3 regions of the Phytobacter cepae genome follow, and region 3 is predicted to be linked to each of the others. Evidence: predicted binding sites of a transcription regulator. Region 3 holds the regulator's gene; each other region holds the start of a gene.

Region 1 (6,950 bases), 1.9 Mb from region 3:
GCATAAGCGTCGCTGCCGCAGCTTCGGTGCATGGTTTAGCCCCGTTACATCTTCCGCGCAGGCCGACTCGACCAGTGAGCTATTACGCTTTCTTTAAATGATGGCTGCTTCTAAGCCAACATCCTGGCTGTCTGTGCCTTCCCACATCGTTTCCCACTTAACCATGACTTTGGGACCTTAGCTGGCGGTCTGGGTTGTTTCCCTCTTCACGACGGACGTTAGCACCCGCCGTGTGTCTCCCGTGATAACATTCTTCGGTATTCGTAGTTTGCATCGGGTTGGTAAGTCGGGATGACCCCCTAGCCGAAACAGTGCTCTACCCCCGAAGATGAATTCACGAGGCGCTACCTAAATAGCTTTCGGGGAGAACCAGCTATCTCCCGGTTTGATTGGCCTTTCACCCCCAGCCACAGGTCATCCGCTAATTTTTCAACATTAGTCGGTTCGGTCCTCCAGTTAGTGTTACCCAACCTTCAACCTGCCCATGGCTAGATCACCGGGTTTCGGGTCTATACCCTGCAACTTAACGCCCAGTTAAGACTCGGTTTCCCTGCGGCTCCCCTATACGGTTAACCTTGCTACAGAATATAAGTCGCTGACCCATTATACAAAAGGTACGCAGTCACACCACGAAGGTGCTCCCACTGCTTGTACGTACACGGTTTCAGGTTCTTTTTCACTCCCCTCGCCGGGGTTCTTTTCGCCTTTCCCTCACGGTACTGGTTCACTATCGGTCAGTCAGGAGTATTTAGCCTTGGAGGATGGTCCCCCCATATTCAGACAGGATACCACGTGTCCCGCCCTACTCTTCGAGTTCACAACATATGCACTTTCATGTACGGGACTTTCACCCTGTATCGTGCGACTTTCCAGACGCTTCCATTAACACACATGCTGATTCAGACTCTGGGCTCCTCCCCGTTCGCTCGCCGCTACTGGGGGAATCTCGGTTGATTTCTTTTCCTCGGGGTACTTAGATGTTTCAGTTCCCCCGGTTCGCCTCATGCCACTATGTATTCATGACATGATAGTGTGTCGAAACACACTGGGTTTCCCCATTCGGGTATCGCCGGGTCAAAGGTTCATATCACCTCGCCGACGCTTATCGCAGATTAGCACGCCCTTCATCGCCTCTGACTGCCAGGGCATCCACCGTGTACGCTTAGTCGCTTAACCTCACAACCCGAAGATGTTTCGTAAAACACCGTCAGTGTCGTGAAAATTTGAGAGACTCGAACACACCGTCATTCTGTTCTTATTACGGAGAACAGACACGATGTGTCGTTTCAATTTTCAGCTTGATCCAGATTTTTAAAGAGCAAATATCTCAAACATGACTCGCAAGTCAGTTTTGAGATACGGGGGTCGGCGACTTTCACTCACAAACCAGCAAGTGGCGTCCCCTAGGGGATTCGAACCCCTGTTACCGCCGTGAAAGGGCGGTGTCCTGGGCCTCTAGACGAAGGGGACACTGAAGTCTCAATCGCAAGACGCCTTGCTGTTTACTTTTCATCAGACAATCTGTGTGAGCACTACAAAGGCAGGTTCTTTAAGGTAAGGAGGTGATCCAACCGCAGGTTCCCCTACGGTTACCTTGTTACGACTTCACCCCAGTCATGAATCACAAAGTGGTAAGCGCCCTCCCGAAGGTTAAGCTACCTACTTCTTTTGCAACCCACTCCCATGGTGTGACGGGCGGTGTGTACAAGGCCCGGGAACGTATTCACCGTGGCATTCTGATCCACGATTACTAGCGATTCCGACTTCACGGAGTCGAGTTGCAGACTCCGATCCGGACTACGACATACTTTATGAGGTCCGCTTGCTCTCGCGAGGTCGCTTCTCTTTGTATATGCCATTGTAGCACGTGTGTAGCCCTACTCGTAAGGGCCATGATGACTTGACGTCATCCCCACCTTCCTCCAGTTTATCACTGGCAGTCTCCTTTGAGTTCCCGGCCGGACCGCTGGCAACAAAGGATAAGGGTTGCGCTCGTTGCGGGACTTAACCCAACATTTCACAACACGAGCTGACGACAGCCATGCAGCACCTGTCTCAGAGTTCCCGAAGGCACCAAAGCATCTCTGCTAAGTTCTCTGGATGTCAAGAGTAGGTAAGGTTCTTCGCGTTGCATCGAATTAAACCACATGCTCCACCGCTTGTGCGGGCCCCCGTCAATTCATTTGAGTTTTAACCTTGCGGCCGTACTCCCCAGGCGGTCGACTTAACGCGTTAGCTCCGGAAGCCACTCCTCAAGGGAACAACCTCCAAGTCGACATCGTTTACAGCGTGGACTACCAGGGTATCTAATCCTGTTTGCTCCCCACGCTTTCGCACCTGAGCGTCAGTCTTTGTCCAGGGGGCCGCCTTCGCCACCGGTATTCCTCCAGATCTCTACGCATTTCACCGCTACACCTGGAATTCTACCCCCCTCTACAAGACTCAAGCCTGCCAGTTTCGAATGCAGTTCCCAGGTTGAGCCCGGGGATTTCACATCCGACTTGACAGACCGCCTGCGTGCGCTTTACGCCCAGTAATTCCGATTAACGCTTGCACCCTCCGTATTACCGCGGCTGCTGGCACGGAGTTAGCCGGTGCTTCTTCTGCGGGTAACGTCAATCGACACGGTTATTAACCGTATCGCCTTCCTCCCCGCTGAAAGTACTTTACAACCCGAAGGCCTTCTTCATACACGCGGCATGGCTGCATCAGGCTTGCGCCCATTGTGCAATATTCCCCACTGCTGCCTCCCGTAGGAGTCTGGACCGTGTCTCAGTTCCAGTGTGGCTGGTCATCCTCTCAGACCAGCTAGGGATCGTCGCCTAGGTGAGCCGTTACCCCACCTACTAGCTAATCCCATCTGGGCACATCTGATGGCAAGAGGCCCGAAGGTCCCCCTCTTTGGTCTTGCGACGTTATGCGGTATTAGCTACCGTTTCCAGTAGTTATCCCCCTCCATCAGGCAGTTTCCCAGACATTACTCACCCGTCCGCCACTCGTCACCCGAGAGCAAGCTCTCTGTGCTACCGTTCGACTTGCATGTGTTAGGCCTGCCGCCAGCGTTCAATCTGAGCCATGATCAAACTCTTCAATTTAAGTTTGATGCTCGTAGAATTAAACTTCGTAATGAATTACGTGTTCACTCTTTGAGACTTGGTATTCATTTATTGTCCGAAGACATTAAGAATCCATGTCACTTTGAGTGCCCACACAGATTGTCTGATAAATTGTTAAAGAGCAGTGCAACGCGGCTTTCGCTCACCGTTGCGAGGTGGCGTATATTACGCTTTCCTCTTTCAGAGTCAACCCTGATTTTCAGGATTTTTTCTCTTCAACCGAACCGGCTGTTTAGTGTGAAGTGATTCACATCTGCCGTGTCGATGGAGGCGCATTATAGGGAGTTCTTCGGAGGCCGCAATAGAAAAATGACAGAAAAATGACTGACTGCTGCATTCCCCAGCAAAACCCCGCCTTATACCCTTTTACGCACAGAGTTATCCACAAATCGTTTCGTTTCTTTACCGGGAATCGCGGGAAGAACACCTTTATAGAGGAGGAAATGTGGTGGTCTGGATCGAAAGATAAAAATTCGCGAGCGTTGCGCAAACGTTTTCGTTACAATGCCCGCGCAAAAAAGCAGCCCCGTAAGGGGCGTTAGCTGAGTTTTTAGAGGAAAATTCAGCTAACGCTCTCTGTTATCGTCAAATCCAGGGGATTTACCATGCAACAACGTCGTCCAGTCCGCCGCGCTCTGCTCAGTGTTTCTGACAAAGCGGGCATCCTCGAATTCGCTCAGGCACTTTCCGCACGTGGTGTGGAACTGCTCTCTACAGGTGGCACCGCACGCCTGCTGGCAGATAAAGGCTTACCAGTGACCGAAGTTTCCGATTACACCGGTTTCCCGGAAATGATGGATGGACGTGTGAAGACCCTGCATCCGAAGGTGCATGGCGGTATCCTCGGTCGTCGTGGTCAGGATGATGCCATCATGGCTGAACACAGCATCGCTCCTATTGATATGGTTGTCGTTAACCTCTACCCGTTTGCCCAGACCGTTGCCCGCGAAGGTTGCTCACTGGAAGATGCGGTAGAGAATATCGATATTGGCGGTCCGACCATGGTGCGCTCCGCCGCGAAGAACCATAAAGATGTTGCCATCGTGGTGAAGAGCAGCGACTACAACGCCATTATTGAAGAGATGGATGCCAACGAAGCCTCTCTGACGCTGGAAACCCGTTTCGACCTCGCCATTAAAGCGTTTGAACATACCGCTGCTTACGACAGCATGATTGCCAACTACTTTGGCAGCATGGTTCCGTCCTATCACGGTGAGAGTAAAGAAGCTGCTGGCCGCTTCCCACGCACCCTCAATCTGAACTTCATTAAGAAGCAGGATATGCGTTACGGCGAAAACAGCCATCAGCAGGCTGCCTTCTATATAGAAGAAGAGGTAAAAGAAGCCTCCGTTGCTACCGCCCGGCAGCTGCAGGGTAAAGCCCTCTCTTATAACAACATCGCGGACACCGACGCAGCGCTGGAATGTGTGAAAGAGTTCCATGAACCGGCATGTGTGATTGTGAAACATGCCAACCCCTGCGGCGTCGCCGTAAGCACGTCTCTGCTTGACGCCTACGATCGCGCGTACAAAACCGACCCGACCTCTGCCTTTGGCGGCATTATTGCCTTCAACCGTGAACTGGACGCCGAGACCGCACAGGCGATCATCTCCCGTCAGTTCGTTGAGGTGATCATTGCCCCGTCTGCCACCGAGGAAGCACTCAAGATTACTTCGGCCAAACAGAACGTTCGCGTTCTGACCTGCGGTGAATGGACGGCTCGTGTAGCAGGGCTTGATTTCAAACGTGTTAATGGTGGCCTGCTGGTTCAGGATCGCGACCTCGGTATGGTGACTGAAGGTGAACTGCGTGTTGTGAGCAAGCGCCAGCCGACCGAGCAGGAGCTGCGTGATGCCCTGTTCTGCTGGAAAGTGGCTAAGTTCGTTAAATCTAACGCCATCGTGTATGCCAAAGAGAACATGACCATCGGCATAGGTGCAGGTCAGATGAGCCGCGTTTATTCGGCAAAAATCGCCGGCATTAAAGCAGGTGACGAAGGACTGGAAGTGAAAGGCTCCGCCATGGCGTCTGATGCCTTCTTCCCGTTCCGCGACGGTATTGATGCAGCGGCAGCCGTGGGTGTGAGCTGTGTTATCCAGCCTGGCGGGTCTATTCGTGATGACGAAGTCATCGCTGCCGCTGACGAACACGGCATCGCGATGATCTTCACCGACATGCGTCACTTCCGCCATTAATTCACGGAGCAGACAATGAAAGTATTAGTAATTGGTAACGGCGGGCGCGAGCACGCGCTGGCGTGGAAAGCGGCACAATCGCCGCTGGTTGATACCGTATTTGTGGCGCCGGGTAATGCGGGTACCGCGCTGGAACCCGCTTTGCAAAACGTCGCCATTGGCGCAACTGACATTCCGGCCCTGCTGAGCTTTGCACAGAATGAAAACATCGACCTGACCATTGTTGGCCCGGAAGCGCCGCTGGTAATAGGTGTAGTGGATGCTTTCCGCGCCGCAGGATTGCAGATTTTCGGCCCAACGCAGGGTGCTGCCCAGCTGGAAGGCTCAAAAGCGTTCACCAAAGACTTCCTTGCGCGTCACAACATTCCGACAGCGGAATACCAGAACTTCACGGAAGTGGAACCTGCACTGGCCTATCTGCGTGAGAAAGGCGCCCCTATTGTTATCAAAGCCGACGGTCTGGCTGCCGGTAAAGGCGTTATCGTTGCGATGACCCTGGAAGAAGCGGAAGCGGCTGTCCATGACATGCTGGCAGGCAACGCCTTTGGTGACGCAGGGCACCGTATCGTGATTGAAGAGTTCCTGGACGGCGAAGAAGCCAGCTTTATTGTGATGGTTGACGGTGCGCATGTGCTGCCGATGGCCACCAGTCAGGACCACAAGCGTGTGGGCGACGGCGATACCGGTCCGAACACCGGCGGCATGGGTGCTTACTCCCCAGCTCCGGTCGTGACGGATGTCGTGCATCAGCGCACTATGGAACGCGTGATTTGGCCAACCGTGAAAGGAATGGCCGCAGAAGGCAATACCTACACTGGCTTCCTGTATGCGGGCCTGATGATCGACAAACAGGGCAACCCAAAGGTTATCGAATTCAACTGCCGTTTCGGCGATCCGGAAACCCAACCGATTATGATGCGTATGCAGTCAGATTTGGTTGATCTTTGTATTGCAGCCTGCAAGGGCAATCTGGACGAGAAAACCTCTGAATGGGATCCGCGTGCTGCATTGGGCGTGGTGATGGCGGCTGGGGGCTATCCAGGGGATTACAACACGGGTGACGTCATTCATGGTCTGCCGCTGGAATCCTCCCCGGAAGGTAAAGTCTTCCACGCCGGCACTACACTGTCCGCAGATGACCGGGTGCTCACGAGTGGCGGTCGAGTGCTTTGCGTAACTGCACTGGGTGAAACGGTTGCCCAAGCCCAGCAACGCGCGAATGCTTTGATGACGGATATTCAATGGAATGGCAGCTTTAGCCGCAAGGATATTGGTTACCGCGCGATTGCACGCGAACAAGGGAAGTAATTTACCCTGACTCTCACCCTCTCCCCATTCGGGAGAGGGTGACGCATTACACTCGTCTCAGAAGCTTTTCTCAGTTGGCTGCCAGGTGCAAAAATCTTCATTTGCGACCAACAGCAGCTGCGCCCCTTCCGGCCCTTCAAGCCAGGCAACGCTCACATCTGCTGAAGAGTGATTCTGCCGCCGTTGAATGTGATTGATAGCCAATCCATCCAGTTCAGGCTTTATGGTTTGCCCTTCACAGGTCGTCACTGAACCATTAGCGTGCCAACGCCCCTGACGTAGCACAACTCTGCCCTGACGCAATGCATCGCTGGTCTGGCGAATCTGATCC
Region 2 (6,950 bases), 370 kb from region 3:
TCACCGTAAGGCGGGTTGCTGATGATTGTGCCATACGGCCCCTTAGGCAGCGGATTGGTCAGTTTTGCTGCATCCTTCACCTCAAAAGTGACCAGGTCGGCAATACCAGCGCGGCGGGCGTTGCGCTGCGCGCGCTCAATCACGCGTGCGTCGTTGTCAGAACCATAAAAATGGGACTGATAGTCAGCAAGCCCTTTACGCGCACGGACCTGCGCATCTGCTTTCACTTCCTGCCAGAGCGTTTCGTCATGCTGCGCCCAACCGCTAAAGCCCCAGTGACCACGGTGCAGACCAGGGGCACGATCGGTCGCCCACATCGCGGCTTCGATCAATAGCGTACCGGAACCACACATTGGATCCAGCAGTGGCGTTCCCGGCTGCCAGCCGGAACGCATGACGATTGCCGCCGCCAGGTTTTCTTTGATCGGTGCGATACCAGTGCGATCGCGGTAGCCACGCAGATGTAGACCTTCGCCGCTCAGATCCAGAGAGATGTGTGCCGTCTCTTTATTCAGCCAGACGTTAATACGCAGATCGGGCTGCTCACGATCGACATTTGGTCGCGGTAAATTTTTACGCGTGAAGCTGTCAACGATGGCATCTTTCACTTTCAGTGCGCCATACTGACTGTTTCGGATCTCGTCGTTCAGCCCGCTGAAGTGCACGGCAAAGGTCGCATCGGTGTTGAAAATCTCCGTCCAGTTGATCGCCTGCACGCCCAGATAGAGATCAAGATCGCTATACACCTTGCACTCACCCAGCGGCATCATAATGCGCGAGGCCAGACGGCTCCACATCAGGCTTGCATAGACAAGCCGGGTGTCACCATGGAAATGGACGCCCCCCTGAACCACCTGGCACTCTGTAGCACCCAGGTTTTCCAGTTCAGTTTTTAACAGCTCTTCCAGCCCACGGGCCGTACTGGCAAACAGAGAAATCATAAGGTCACTTAACTTTGAAGAAAATTGTTGCGCATTATAGCCAATCTGGCGTGCATGTCATAAAGTTGAGGGCTTATTTTCGTCGTCAGAGGAATTAGCGTGGCAACGCTCTCGCGTCTTTTTATTCACCCGGTTAAATCTATGCGCGGAATTAGCCTGACACACGCGCTGGCAGACAGCAGTGGTTTATCATTTGACCGCGTTTTTATGGTCACGCAAAAAGATGGCACCTTTATTACCGCGCGCCAGTATCCGCAGATGGTTCGCTTTCTCCCCTCTCCCCTTACTGATGGTCTGCATTTAACCGCGCCAGATGGCACCAGTGCGGTGGTACGTTTCGCTGATTTTGCCCCGCAGGGCGAACCGACCGAGGTCTGGGGGAACCATTTCACCGCTCTGGTCGCACCCGATGCCATTAATCTCTGGCTCAGTGGCTTTTTTGGCCGGGAAGTACAGTTACGCTGGGTGGGCCCACAACTGACGCGCCGGGTAAAACGTTTTGACGATGTCCCGCTCTCCTTCGCCGATGGTTTTCCCTTCTTACTGACCAACGAAGCGTCGCTGCGCGATCTGCAGCACCGCTGCCCGGCAAGCGTAACGATGGAGCAATTTCGCCCCAACCTCGTGGTCACTGGCGCACAAGCCTGGGAAGAAGATAGCTGGAAAGTGATTCGTATTGGCGAAGTCATATTTGATGTGGTTAAACCTTGCAGCCGCTGCGTGTTTACGACCGTCAGTCCGGAACGGGGGCAAAAGCATCCGGCGGGTGAACCACTCACCACGTTAACGGGTTTTCGCACCGCCCAGGACAATGGCGATGTCGATTTCGGGCAAAATTTAATCGCCCGCAACAGCGGCGTTGTCCGTGTTGGCGATGAGGTTGTCGTTCTGAGCCGCGCCCCGGCCAAACCCTATGGCGCAGGCAAGGTCGCAGAAGCCGTTGAAGCGGAACCGCAAGCGGCAGGCGAGGTCGATATTGTCTGGAAAGGACAGAAATTCCGTGGGAATAATCAGCAGATATTACTTGAACAGCTGGAAAACCAGGGCATCCGCGTCCCCTACTCTTGTCGGGCGGGGATCTGTGGCTGCTGTCGTATGACGCTTATCGAAGGTGAAGTGAGCCCATTAAAGAAATCAGCCGTTTCCGCTGACGGTACAATTCTGAGTTGCAGCTGTGTACCCAAAACATCGTTACGACTGGAAAGTTAAACCGCCTGCTCAAAGCTGAAGCTGTCAATGTGACATTGCGGCTTCAGTCGGTCATTCATTACTTTAATGGCATCACCCAACTGCATGGTGCGCCCGGCAATCACCACACCGGGTTGCGCCAGTAGGCAAAGTGCTGCGTTTTCGCCGGACTCGACCACCAGCAAATTCACTGATTCACCGGTATCACTTAACGAAACGCTGGCGGCCATGCCTGCAGCAGGAGACCACGGTGCGTTGTGGTTCTGGAAGTGCCAGCTTTTGGGCATTTGCGGTTTCAGGAAGCGAATGGCGACCAACGCATTAAGTACCAGCTCTGCACGCTGCTCATTGGATAGCATCAAATCACGGCATTTCTCATCAAAGGAGAAAAAGAGTGCGGCATCATCAACACAAAAACCACTGGGAGAAAACGCATCAGGGGTAAGCATTTTGCGGGCAAACCGTGAGCGGAAAATCATGCCGTTGGCTAAATCGAGCATCATACGATCGTGCTCATCATCAAAAAACCAACGCCAGTTATCATCAGGTTTAATTCGCATGCTGTTCTCCCCTCCCCGTATTCATCCCTGACCCTAAAGTCCTTTTTGCCGCTTCGCTTATTACCAAATTAAGAAAAGACTAAAATGTACAAATTAGCAACAATGAGGGAATATAAATCAACCAGGACTCGAAATAAAGCCCTGGTAAGGCAAATCAGAGAGAAAAGATTAGTTATGAGAGATGATTTCTTTAATCAACGGCGGACCTTTAAAAATAAAGCCAGAATAGATCTGCACCAGTGATGCCCCTGCTTCCAGCTTCTCGCGGGCGGCAATCACAGAATCGATGCCGCCCACACCGATAATCGGCAAACGACCTTTTAATTCTCCGGAGAGACGGCGAATAATTTCTGTACTTTTTAATTGCAGCGGACGACCACTCAACCCACCCGTTTCATCACAATGTTTCATTCCCTGAACCAACGATCTTTCGAGCGTGGTATTGGTCGCAATGACGCCATCAATATTGTGGCGAACTAAACTGTCAGCGACCTGGATCAATTCCTCTTCAGAAAGATCCGGGGCGATCTTCACGGCGACAGGAACATATTTATGGTGAATCTGTTGCAGCGCAGATTGCTTATTTTTTATCGCCGTTAACAGGTCATCCAGCGCTTCGCCATATTGTAACGTGCGCAGGCCTGGCGTATTTGGCGAGGAAATATTAATAGCAATGTAACCGGCGTAAGCATAGATTTTTTCCATGCAAATCAGGTAGTCATCTTTGCCCTGCTCGACAGGTGTATCTTTATTTTTGCCGATATTAATGCCGAGCACGCCATCGAAATGGGCTTTTTTCACGTTTTCGACGAGGTTATCAACGCCGTGGTTATTAAAGCCCATTCGGTTGATTAATCCCTCCGCATCCACCAGACGGAAGATACGTGGCTTGTCGTTACCCGGCTGCGGACGCGGCGTGACAGTGCCAATTTCAATCGCACCAAAACCCATTGCGCCCAGGGCATCAATGCATTCACCGTTTTTATCAAGCCCGGCCGCCAGACCGAGCGGATTTTTAAACGTCAGGCCCATGCATTGCACCGGTTTTTCCGGCAGACGCTGGCGCACAAGCGCTTCGAGCGGCGTTCCTGAGATACGACGTAATTGCTGGAAGATAAATTCATGAGCGCGCTCTGGATCGAGCTGAAAAAGGGCTTTACGAACGAAGGGGTAGTACATGAACTCTCCTGGATTCCCGGTGTGCAAACCGGGGGCGTATTATCTGTGATTCGTTGGGAAAAGGGAATTGACCTGGGGCAAAAAAACGTTAACTGAACGCAATCGTTTCCCTTTACGACTTTTGATATGCTTTTTTTGGCTGTTTTACGTCGAATAAAATATTTAAGGGAATAACCCACCTCTGCCACACTGCTCTTATTTGTTATCAAAGATAGTTAAATGACAACTAACGGTTATAAGGAGCATTCATGCGAGTGGTTACTTTGGCGGGCAGCCCACGCTACCCTTCACGTTCCAGCGCATTGCTGGAATATGCCCGTGAGCGGCTGAGCGCCCTGGACGTTGAGGTCTGTCACTGGCACCTGCATAACTTCGTCCCGGAAGATTTACTTTATGCCCGCTTCGAAAGCCCGGCTTTGCAGGCGCTGATTGAACAACTCGCGGAGGCCGACGGTATGATCGTCGCCACGCCCGTTTATAAAGCGTCCTTTTCAGGTGCGCTGAAAACATTACTGGATATGCTGCCTGAGCGGGCGCTGGCAGGAAAAGTAGTGCTACCGGTCGCCACCGGCGGGACGGTTGCCCATATGCTGGCAGTGGATTATGCCCTTAAACCGGTGCTTAACGCCCTTAAAGCACAGGAGATCCTGCACGGCGTCTTCGCCGACGACAGTCAGATTATTGATTATCAACATAAACCGAGCTTTACTCCGTGTTTACAGGCGCGCCTGGACGCTTCTCTGGAAACATTCTGGCAGGCATTGCATCGGCGTGACTTTCAGGCACCGTCATTCCGACAGGTGAATTCTGCGCTGAGACAGCGAATCGAAGGATAATGCAGGGAAAGCCGGGCAGGCATCGTTGCCCACCCGGCCTGAGATTACGCCAGTGCTTTACTGACTTTTTCGAACAAATCCCCGGAGAGATTCTCCAGCCCTTTCAGTTGTTCCAGCGCAGCGCGCATCAACGCCTGCCGCTTCGCATCATAACGTTTCAAGCGGATCAGCGGCTCGATGAGTCGTGACGCGACCTGCGGGTTACGTTGATTAAGCTCGGTTAACATCTCGACCAGGAACTGATAACCGCTGCCGTCTTCCGCATGGAAAGCCGCCGGGTTGCTGCCCGCGAACGCGCCGATCAGCGAACGAATACGGTTCGGGTTACTAAGACTGAACGAGCGATGTTGCAGTAACTCACGTACGGTTTGCAGTGCGTTCTCAGCCGGACTGGTTGCCTGCAGAATGAACCACTTATCCATCACCAGGCCATCGTGGTGCCACTTATCATCGTATTCCTGCATCAACGCATCACGACACGGTAGCTGCGCGGCGACGGCAGCGGAGAGTGCGGCGAGCGCATCGGTCATGTTATCGGCCTGGTGGTATTGCTGGCTGACAAGCTTATCGGCAAGCTCAGCATCACCAAAGGCGATATAGCGCAGGCAGGTGTTACGTAAGGAACGTTTGCCGATATCCTCATGCTCCACTCGGTATGTCTGAAGTTTGTTGGCGTTATAAATCGCCAGCACTTCATCCGCCAGTTCAGTAGCCAGCGTGCGGGTCAATGCTTCACGTACCGCGGTAATCGCTATGGGATCGATAACCTCGAACAGTTCGGCGATTTCATTGGCGGATGGCAGCGTCAGGATTTCTGCGGCCAGCGCCGGATCAATCTTTTCATCCAGCAGAATGGCGCGGAAGGCGTCGGCAACATGCAACGGTAGCGACAGCGGCTGACCCTGCTGCTGGCGGGCAACGTTAAGTTTGATGTGGGTGGCAAGCAGGCTTTGCGCAGCGTCCCAACGGGAGAAATCATTGCTGGCGTGGCGCATCAGGAACGTCAGCTGCTGATCGCTCCATTTATACTCCAGTTTAACCGGGGCAGAGAACTCACGCAGCAGCGAAGGCACCGGCTGGAAGTAGACGTTATCGAAAACAAAAGTTTGCTCCGGCTGGGTCACATTCAGCACATGGTGGACCGGGTGACCCTCTTTTTGCAGGGGAATCACCTTTCCTTCATTATCGTAGAGCTCAATGTCGAAGGGGATGTGCAGCGGATGTTTCTCCTGCTGCTCTGCCGTTGGCGGCGTGCGCTGGCTAATGGTTAAGGTGTACTGCTCGGTTGCCGGATTGTAGTCATCATGAACAGACACAATCGGTGTCCCGGCCTGGCTGTACCAGCGGCGGAAGTGGGACAGATCGACATTGGAGGCATCTTCCATCGCCTGGACAAAGTCGTCACAGGTGGCGGCGCTGCCGTCATGGCGCTCGAAATAGAGCTGCATCCCTTTCTGGAAGTTCGCTTCGCCCAGCAGAGTGTGGATCATGCGGATAATTTCTGAACCCTTCTCGTACACCGTCAGGGTGTAGAAGTTGTTCATTTCAATGACTTTATCCGGGCGAATTGGGTGCGCCATCGGGCTGGCGTCTTCCGCAAACTGCAGACCACGCATGGTACGCACGTTACTGATACGGTTAACGGCACGCGAGCCCAGGTCAGAGCTGAATTCCTGATCGCGGAATACCGTCAGACCCTCTTTCAAACTGAGCTGGAACCAGTCACGGCAGGTTACGCGATTTCCGGTCCAGTTGTGGAAATATTCGTGACCAATGACACGTTCGATATCAAGATAGTCTTTATCGGTGGCGGTATCGGTACGCGCCAGCACGTATTTGGAGTTAAAGACGTTCAGGCCTTTGTTTTCCATCGCGCCCATATTAAAGAAGTCGACGGCGACAATCATATAAATGTCGAGGTCATACTCGAGACCAAAACGGGTTTCATCCCATTTCATCGAGTTTTTCAGCGAGGTCATCGCCCAGGGCGCACGGTCGAGATTACCGCGGTCGACGTACAGTTCCAGCGCCACTTCACGACCGGAACGGGTGGTAAACGTATCACGCAGCACGTCGAAGTCCCCGGCAACCAGGGCGAACAGATAGCAGGGTTTCGGGAACGGGTCTTCCCATTTCATCCAGTGGCGGCCGTTCTCCAGCTCGCCCTGATCGACGCGGTTACCGTTGGAAAGCAGGAACGGGTACTCGGCTTTATCAGCAATCAGCGTCGTGGTGAAGCGGGCCAG
Region 3 (6,950 bases):
ATAAGTACTCTCTGGCTTTCGTGGGTTACGGCCCGGAATCTGAAACCGCAGTACTGGAACTGACCTATAACTGGGATGTAGACAGCTATGAGCTCGGTACTGCATACGGCCACATTGCACTGGAAGTGGACAATGCCGCACAAGCGTGCGAACGCATTCGCCAGAACGGTGGCAACGTGACCCGTGAAGCCGGCCCGGTCAAAGGCGGTACTACGGTTATCGCCTTTATCGAAGATCCCGATGGCTATAAAGTTGAGCTGATTGAAGCCAAAGATGCCGGACGCGGTCTGGGCAATTGATCGTTACGGGCGCCCCCGTGCGCCCGTCGTTTCCATCCCTTCCCAAAATTTGCCATAATGCGCTGCCATTTTCCCATTCCAAGAGATTCAGATGTCCGATAATGCTCAACTCACCGGTCTGTGCGACCGTTTTCGTGGTTTTTACCCAGTCGTTATTGATGTTGAAACCGCCGGGTTTAATGCCAAAACTGATGCATTACTCGAAGTCGCTGCAATCACGTTGAAAATGGATTCAGAAGGTTGGTTGATGCCTGATGAGACACTGCATTTCCATGTTGAGCCGTTTGAAGGGGCTAATTTACAGCCTGAAGCGCTGGCCTTTAACGGTATCGATCCGAGCAACCCCCTGCGAGGTGCCGTGAACGAGTACGACGCCCTGCATGCCATCTTCAAAATGGTGCGCAAAGGGATCAAAGACAGCAACTGCAACCGCGCCATCATGGTGGCCCATAATGCCACCTTTGATCACAGCTTTATGATGGCTGCGGCAGAGCGTGCCTCATTGAAGCGCAACCCCTTCCACCCTTTCGTGACGTTTGATACGGCCTCTTTAAGCGGACTGGCTCTGGGGCAAACGGTGCTGTCCAAAGCGTGTGCGGCGGCCGGGCTTGATTTTGATGCCGCTCAGGCCCATTCCGCTCTATACGATACTGAACAAACTGCCCTGCTGTTTTGTGAAATAGTGAATCGCTGGAAACGCCTCGGCGGTTGGCCTTTACCGCCAGGTGATGAACAGGCATAAAAAAAGCGACCCGAGGGTCGCTTTTCTTTTGCGCTAAGAGATTACTCTGCGCCCGGCTCTTCAGATTTGTACTTCGCAGCCGTCTCTTTAATCAACGGCTGCAGTTCGCCGCGCTGATACATTTCGATGATGATATCGCAACCGCCGACCAGCTCACCGTCGACCCACAGCTGCGGGAACGTCGGCCAGTTAGCGTATTTTGGCAACTCAGCACGAATATCCGGGTTTTGCAGGATATCTACGTAAGCAAAGCGTTCGCCACACGCAGAGAGCGCCTGTACAGCCTGTGCGGAGAAACCACAGCTTGGCAGTTTAGGAGAACCTTTCATGTAAAGCAGAATTGGGTTCTCAGCGATTTGGGTCTGGATTTTTTCAAGAGTAGTGCTCATTGTCTTGCTTCCTTCAACTTCTTATCGGCAGATAACTGTCATTGTAACGGTTCATGCGAGCAACGGAAAATAACATTTTGTTCACCACTCATTATTTTATCGTCTGTCACCCTCATCTACGTCGTAAGTGCCCATGGTCGCCCCTCTCCCGCCGCGTGATAGTTCAACAATTGAGCTTATGAGGGGCATAACTGGTGCTTTTTTTTGCGCTTGCTAACGAAACAGAGTTTTAGATGCAAAAAGCCTATTAACTTTTCTGCTTTTTATGGATTAGAATCGACGCGGTTCTAAATCATACGCAAGCATTATTGAATGCCTGCACTTATCCAGGGGATTGCTCAGTGGCGCGAATTCAAAAAGCTTCAATCACGCTCTGTGCTTTGTTGTTCACTACGCTGACATTTACACCTTTAGCAACGGCCTCTGAGCAAACGCGAGGCGCGGCCGTCAATAAGTCGCACGTAGTGAAAGCATCCGAACGTAAGAAAAATAGTCAGACCAATAAAACATCAAAGAAAAGCAGTGGCACCGCCTCCAGGGCAACGGCGAAAGCCGAAAATAAAAAAGTAACGACGGCAAAAAAAACCTCGACCGTCAGCAAGAAAACCGCAAGCAGTAAAACCAGCAAGAATACTCCCCGTCATAGTAAATCCAGCAAGGTTCCCGCTCCGGTTATTGCTATGACCGAAAAATGCACAAAGCGTAAAGGCCATAAATCGCAATGTGTAAAAGTGAAAGGAAGCAAACCCGTCACGATTTCTGAAGCGCACAAAGTGCGGATGCAAAAAATTCAGAAAACCGCAATGTCAAAGCTGATGAACCAGATTGGCAAGCCTTATCATTGGGGCGGTACCTCTCCAATGACCGGTTTTGATTGCAGTGGACTGGTGTATTACGCCTACAAAGACCTCGTAAAATTCCGTATCCCTCGTACCGCGAACGAGATGTATCACCTGCGTGATGCCTCTCCGGTCAACGTCGCAGAGCTGGAAAGCGGCGATCTGGTATTTTTCCGTACTCAAGGTCGCGGTACAGCTGACCACGTGGGTGTGTATGTAGGCAACGGCAAATTTATCCAGTCTCCGCGTAGCGGCCAGGATATCCAGATAACGTCGTTAAGCGAAGACTACTGGCAGCGTCATTATGTTGGCGCCCGCCGCGTGGTCACGCCTAAAACCATTCGATAAATATGCTGCCTCGAGCGTGATGGCAGGTCATAACCCTGAAACGCAGGTAAAAAGCAGGAGGGTAAACCTCCTGCTTTTTATTTATTCAGCGGTCGCACAGGCTGGATTAGCCGCACCGCGACCGGACAACAGCACCAGCAGTAATGCCATCCCGGCAATCACCGCCCCGGTTACCGGAACAAAAACATAGCCGAGACCACCTGAAATCACCGCGCCCCCCGCTGCTGCCCCCAGCGCATTTCCCAGGTTGAACGCGCCGATATTGACTGAAGAAGAGAGACCGGGTGCTTCATGCGCGACACGCATAACCCGCATCTGTAGGGGCGGCACAATCGCGAAGGTGGCAGCACCCCATACAACCATGCCGATCGCCGCGCCAACTTCACTGCGTGCAAGCCAGGGGATCGCCAACATGATGGCAATCAATAACAGCAAGAAACCTTTCAGGGTTCCGGTCACGGAACGGTCAGCCAGCTTGCCACCCAGATAATTCCCCAAAGAGAACCCTACGCCAATAAGCACCAGCATTGCGGTAATAAATGCGGGTCCTGCGTCGGCTATATCATGCAGTACAGGCGAGATATAGGTATAAAGCGTAAACATCGCCCCGGCGCCCAGTACGGTTGTCATCAAAGCGGATACCACCTGCGGACGCATCAGTACGGAGAGTTCTTTACGTACATCGGGTCGCTCTCCGGCATTACCTTTTGGCAAGGAGAGATACAGGCTGACTATCGCAATAATGCCAAGGCCCGCTGTGGCAAGGAATGACATCCGCCAGCCAATGGTTTCACCGAGCCATGTCGCCGCCGGCACCCCGCCGATATTAGCAATCGTCAGCCCCATGAACATGGTGGCAACCGCACTGGCCTGCTTCTCTTTTGCCACTACGCTTGCGGCAACCACCGAACCCAGTCCAAAGAATGCGCCATGATTGAGACTGGTAATAATGCGCGACAGCATGAGCGTGGTGTAATCAGGCGAGATGGCGGACAACACATTGCCAAGCGTAAAGATTGCCATCAAAAAAATCAGTGCATTACGCCGCGCGCGATGGGAAAGCAGCAACGTCATAAGGGGGGCCCCCACCATGACACCTATGGCATAGGCACTGATCAGCATTCCCGCTGCCGGAATCGATACATCGACACCCCGTGCAATGACGGGCAGCAGTCCCATCGGGGAAAACTCGGTGGTACCGATGCCAAAAGCGCCTATCGCCAGGGCAAGCAGTGGATAATTTACTTTCATGATTTATTGACTCCGGAAATGCCGTGTCGTTGGCCGACACCGTCACAGAAGTCAAAAGTATGACAGCGTTCACAAAAAACAGAAGAGAGTGAAACGCGAAAAGAGTATTGCTGAATTCGGGATAATAGAAGAAGAAAACAGCGAGGGAGAGAACTCTCCCTCGGGGTAACTCAGTGCAGAGCCGCCGTCATCGCACCCGCAACAATCAGGGCCAGCACAATGACAGTCGTCACTAAAGAAAACTTCAGGTCGGTGCTCATCAATTTTTCTCCTTTCCTATTACCCCATAAAAAGTGAGGTAGCGCATTTTTGCACAAATAAACGTAAAAATCTTGCAGGATTTAGATTGATATACGTTTTAGCGCTTCCCCTTTTGGTCAAGATAAGACAAAATTCGACGCTAAATTTATTAGCGTACCGGCCATTGACTCCCCTCCTGACGTCCAATGTCTTTTTCCCGGCGTAAAACAGTACATCGCGCGGTGAAAGGGTGAAGGCAGGCAAACGTTTACCTTTAGCATTTTCAGGAGCTTATGATATGGCATGGAGTGACATCTGATGGCAACGATCAAAGACGTAGCGAAGCGAGCAAACGTTTCCACCACAACCGTATCACATGTTATTAACAAAACCCGTTTCGTCGCTGAAGAGACGCGTAATGCTGTGTGGGCGGCCATTAAGGAGCTTCACTACTCGCCGAGTGCCGTCGCCCGTAGCCTGAAGGTGAATCACACAAAATCCATCGGTTTGCTGGCCACCAGCAGCGAAGCGGCCTATTTTGCCGAGATAATCGAAGCCGTTGAGAAGAACTGTTTCCAGAAAGGCTATACCCTCATTTTGGGTAACGCCTGGAACAATTTTGAAAAACAAGGCGCCTACCTGTCGATGATGGCGCAAAAGCGCGTTGATGGTTTACTGGTGATGTGTTCAGAGTACCCGGAATCCCTGCTGACTATGCTTGGCGAGTACCGCCATATTCCGATGGTGGTCATGGACTGGGGTGAAGCTAAAGCCGATTTTACCGACACCGTCATCGATAATGCGTTTGAAGGCGGCTACATGGCCGGGCGTTATCTGGTCGAACGCGGTCATCGTGACATTGGCGTCATCCCAGGACCGCTTGAGCGTAATACCGGTGCAGGCCGACTGGCTGGCTTTATGAAAGCGATGGAAGAAGCGCATATCAGCGTAGCGGAAAACTGGATTGTTCAGGGCGATTTCGAACCGGAGTCCGGTTATCGCGCCATGCAACAAATTCTCACCCAGCCATCCCGCCCCACCGCTGTTTTCTGCGGTGGCGATATCATGGCGATGGGCGCCCTCTGTGCAGCAGACGAAATGGGCCTGCGTGTGCCACAGGATATTTCGGTGATCGGTTACGATAACGTGCGCAACTCACGCTACTTTACCCCGTCGCTGACCACTATCCATCAGCCAAAGGATTCGCTGGGTGAAACGGCATTCAATATGCTGCTCGACCGTATCGTTAACAAACGTGAGGTCTCCCAGTCTATTGAAGTCCATCCGCGACTGATCGAGCGTCGTTCGGTGGCGGATGGTCCATTCCGCGATTATCGCCGTTAATCTCTGCAAGGGGAGCGGGTCAATCCTGCTCCCACAACCACTCCCGATTCAGCGTTTCACTATCCCCCAAATAACTCAGCAGCCAGTTTAACGCCGGTGAAGCTTCGTTTTGCTGCCAGGTCAGGCAACAGGCCGCGTCCGGGAAAGGATTTTCAAGCTCCAGCGCCACCCACTCTCCTTTGTCCAGCCAGGGGCGCGCAAAATGTGCCGGCACCATGCCAACACACAATCCCGCAGAGAGGCAGGCGGCGGACGATTCCCAATCCGGGGCCACAACCCGTTTCTGGTTATCCAGCAGCCAGGTTATGCGTTTCGGCAGAGAGCGTGAGGTATCTTCACGCACCAGCGAAGGCCAGTTGCGCAAGGTATCGTCACTGAGAGGTGCCTTCATCCCGGCCAGCGGGTGATGACTCGCCACTACACATTTCCAGCTCAGCATGCCCATATCCCGAAAGGTATAGCGCCCCCCGACGGGTATCGCCTGCGTCGCCCCGATGGCCAGTTCCACGCGGCCATCTGCCAATGCGTCCCAAACGCCGTTAAATACTTCCTGGAACACCAACAGTTCGACATCGCTAAAATGGCGATAGAAATCAACAATCATCTGCCGGGTTCGTTCAGGCTTGACGATATTGTCGACAGCAATGGCCAGTTGACCACGCCAGCCATTGGCAATTTGTTGACATTGCTGGCGGGTGATCTGCATTTTTTTGATAACAGAGCGCCCTTCTTTTAAAAACAGCACCCCGGCGGGGGTGAGTTCTACATCGCGATGACGACGTTCAAAAAGCGCAACGGCGAGCCACTCTTCCAGTTGGCGCACCGTATAACTGACCGCAGAGGGCACACGATGCAGCTCCTGCGCGGCCGCGCTAAAGCTACCATTGCGAGCCACTGCGTCGACGACTTCAAGAGAATATTCTGACCACATATTTTGCCTGCAAAAATTTTGAAACCCATTCGCAAATATTAGCGGTTCACAACCGAAGTTACACTCCCTAGACTCTGTTTCCCTGTTTACCTGCACAAGAAAGAGATTTTTACCATGCAACCAGGAAAAGGATTTTTAGTCTGGCTGGCGGGATTAAGCGTACTCGGCTTCCTCGCAACGGACATGTACCTCCCTGCCTTCGCCAATATTCAGCAAGATTTGCACACTTCTGCCGCCGTGGTCAGCGCGACGCTGAGCCTCTTCCTTGCCGGATTTGCTGTCGCGCAGCTGGTTTGGGGGCCCTTGTCCGATCGCTATGGGCGTAAGCCGGTACTGTTAAGTGGCCTGGCCATCTTTGCCCTCGGCTGCCTGGGAATGATCTGGGTAGAGGATGCCCGCTGGCTGCTGGTTTTGCGCTTTATTCAGGCCGTGGGCGTTTGTGCGGCCGCCGTCACCTGGCAGGCGCTGGTTACCGACCACTACCCGGCACAACGGACTAACCGTATTTTTGCCACTATCATGCCGCTGGTTGGATTGTCTCCCGCCCTCGCGCCACTGCTTGGCAGT

What was found. Region 3 encodes PurR, which represses purine synthesis genes. Its sites were predicted from a motif close to CANGCAAACGTTTGCNTG; they were not measured.
Region 1: a site for PurR is predicted at 3,600-3,617, ahead of purH (bifunctional phosphoribosylaminoimidazolecarboxamide formyltransferase/IMP cyclohydrolase). Genes of this name have one in related genera too.
Region 2: a site for PurR is predicted at 3,964-3,981, ahead of pyrD (quinone-dependent dihydroorotate dehydrogenase). Genes of this name have one in related genera too.

The regions. Positions count from the first base shown of each region.
Region 1 is NZ_CM135107.1:4,838,170-4,845,119, forward strand. It holds rRNA gene ACUY4Q_RS22640 (23S ribosomal RNA) at 1-1,176, opposite strand, end outside; tRNA gene ACUY4Q_RS22645 (tRNA-Glu) at 1,395-1,470, opposite strand; rRNA gene ACUY4Q_RS22650 (16S ribosomal RNA) at 1,556-3,095, opposite strand; gene purH (bifunctional phosphoribosylaminoimidazolecarboxamide formyltransferase/IMP cyclohydrolase) at 3,722-5,311, shown strand; gene purD (phosphoribosylamine--glycine ligase) at 5,327-6,619, shown strand; gene ACUY4Q_RS22665 (DUF1481 domain-containing protein) at 6,677-6,950, opposite strand, start outside.
Region 2 is NZ_CM135107.1:3,277,407-3,284,356, forward strand. It holds gene rlmKL (bifunctional 23S rRNA (guanine(2069)-N(7))-methyltransferase RlmK/23S rRNA (guanine(2445)-N(2))-methyltransferase RlmL) at 1-941, opposite strand, end outside; gene ACUY4Q_RS15480 (YcbX family protein) at 1,041-2,150, shown strand; gene zapC (cell division protein ZapC) at 2,147-2,689, opposite strand; gene pyrD (quinone-dependent dihydroorotate dehydrogenase) at 2,858-3,868, opposite strand; gene ssuE (NADPH-dependent FMN reductase) at 4,117-4,704, shown strand; gene pepN (aminopeptidase N) at 4,749-6,950, opposite strand, start outside.
Region 3 is NZ_CM135107.1:2,908,094-2,915,043, forward strand. It holds gene gloA (lactoylglutathione lyase) at 1-299, shown strand, start outside; gene rnt (ribonuclease T) at 391-1,041, shown strand; gene grxD (monothiol glutaredoxin 4) at 1,083-1,430, opposite strand; gene ACUY4Q_RS13565 (C40 family peptidase) at 1,772-2,617, shown strand; gene ACUY4Q_RS13570 (MFS transporter) at 2,699-3,868, opposite strand; gene cydH (cytochrome bd-I oxidase subunit CydH) at 4,039-4,128, opposite strand; gene purR (HTH-type transcriptional repressor PurR) at 4,427-5,452, shown strand; gene punR (DNA-binding transcriptional activator PunR) at 5,472-6,383, opposite strand; gene punC (purine nucleoside transporter PunC) at 6,498-6,950, shown strand, end outside.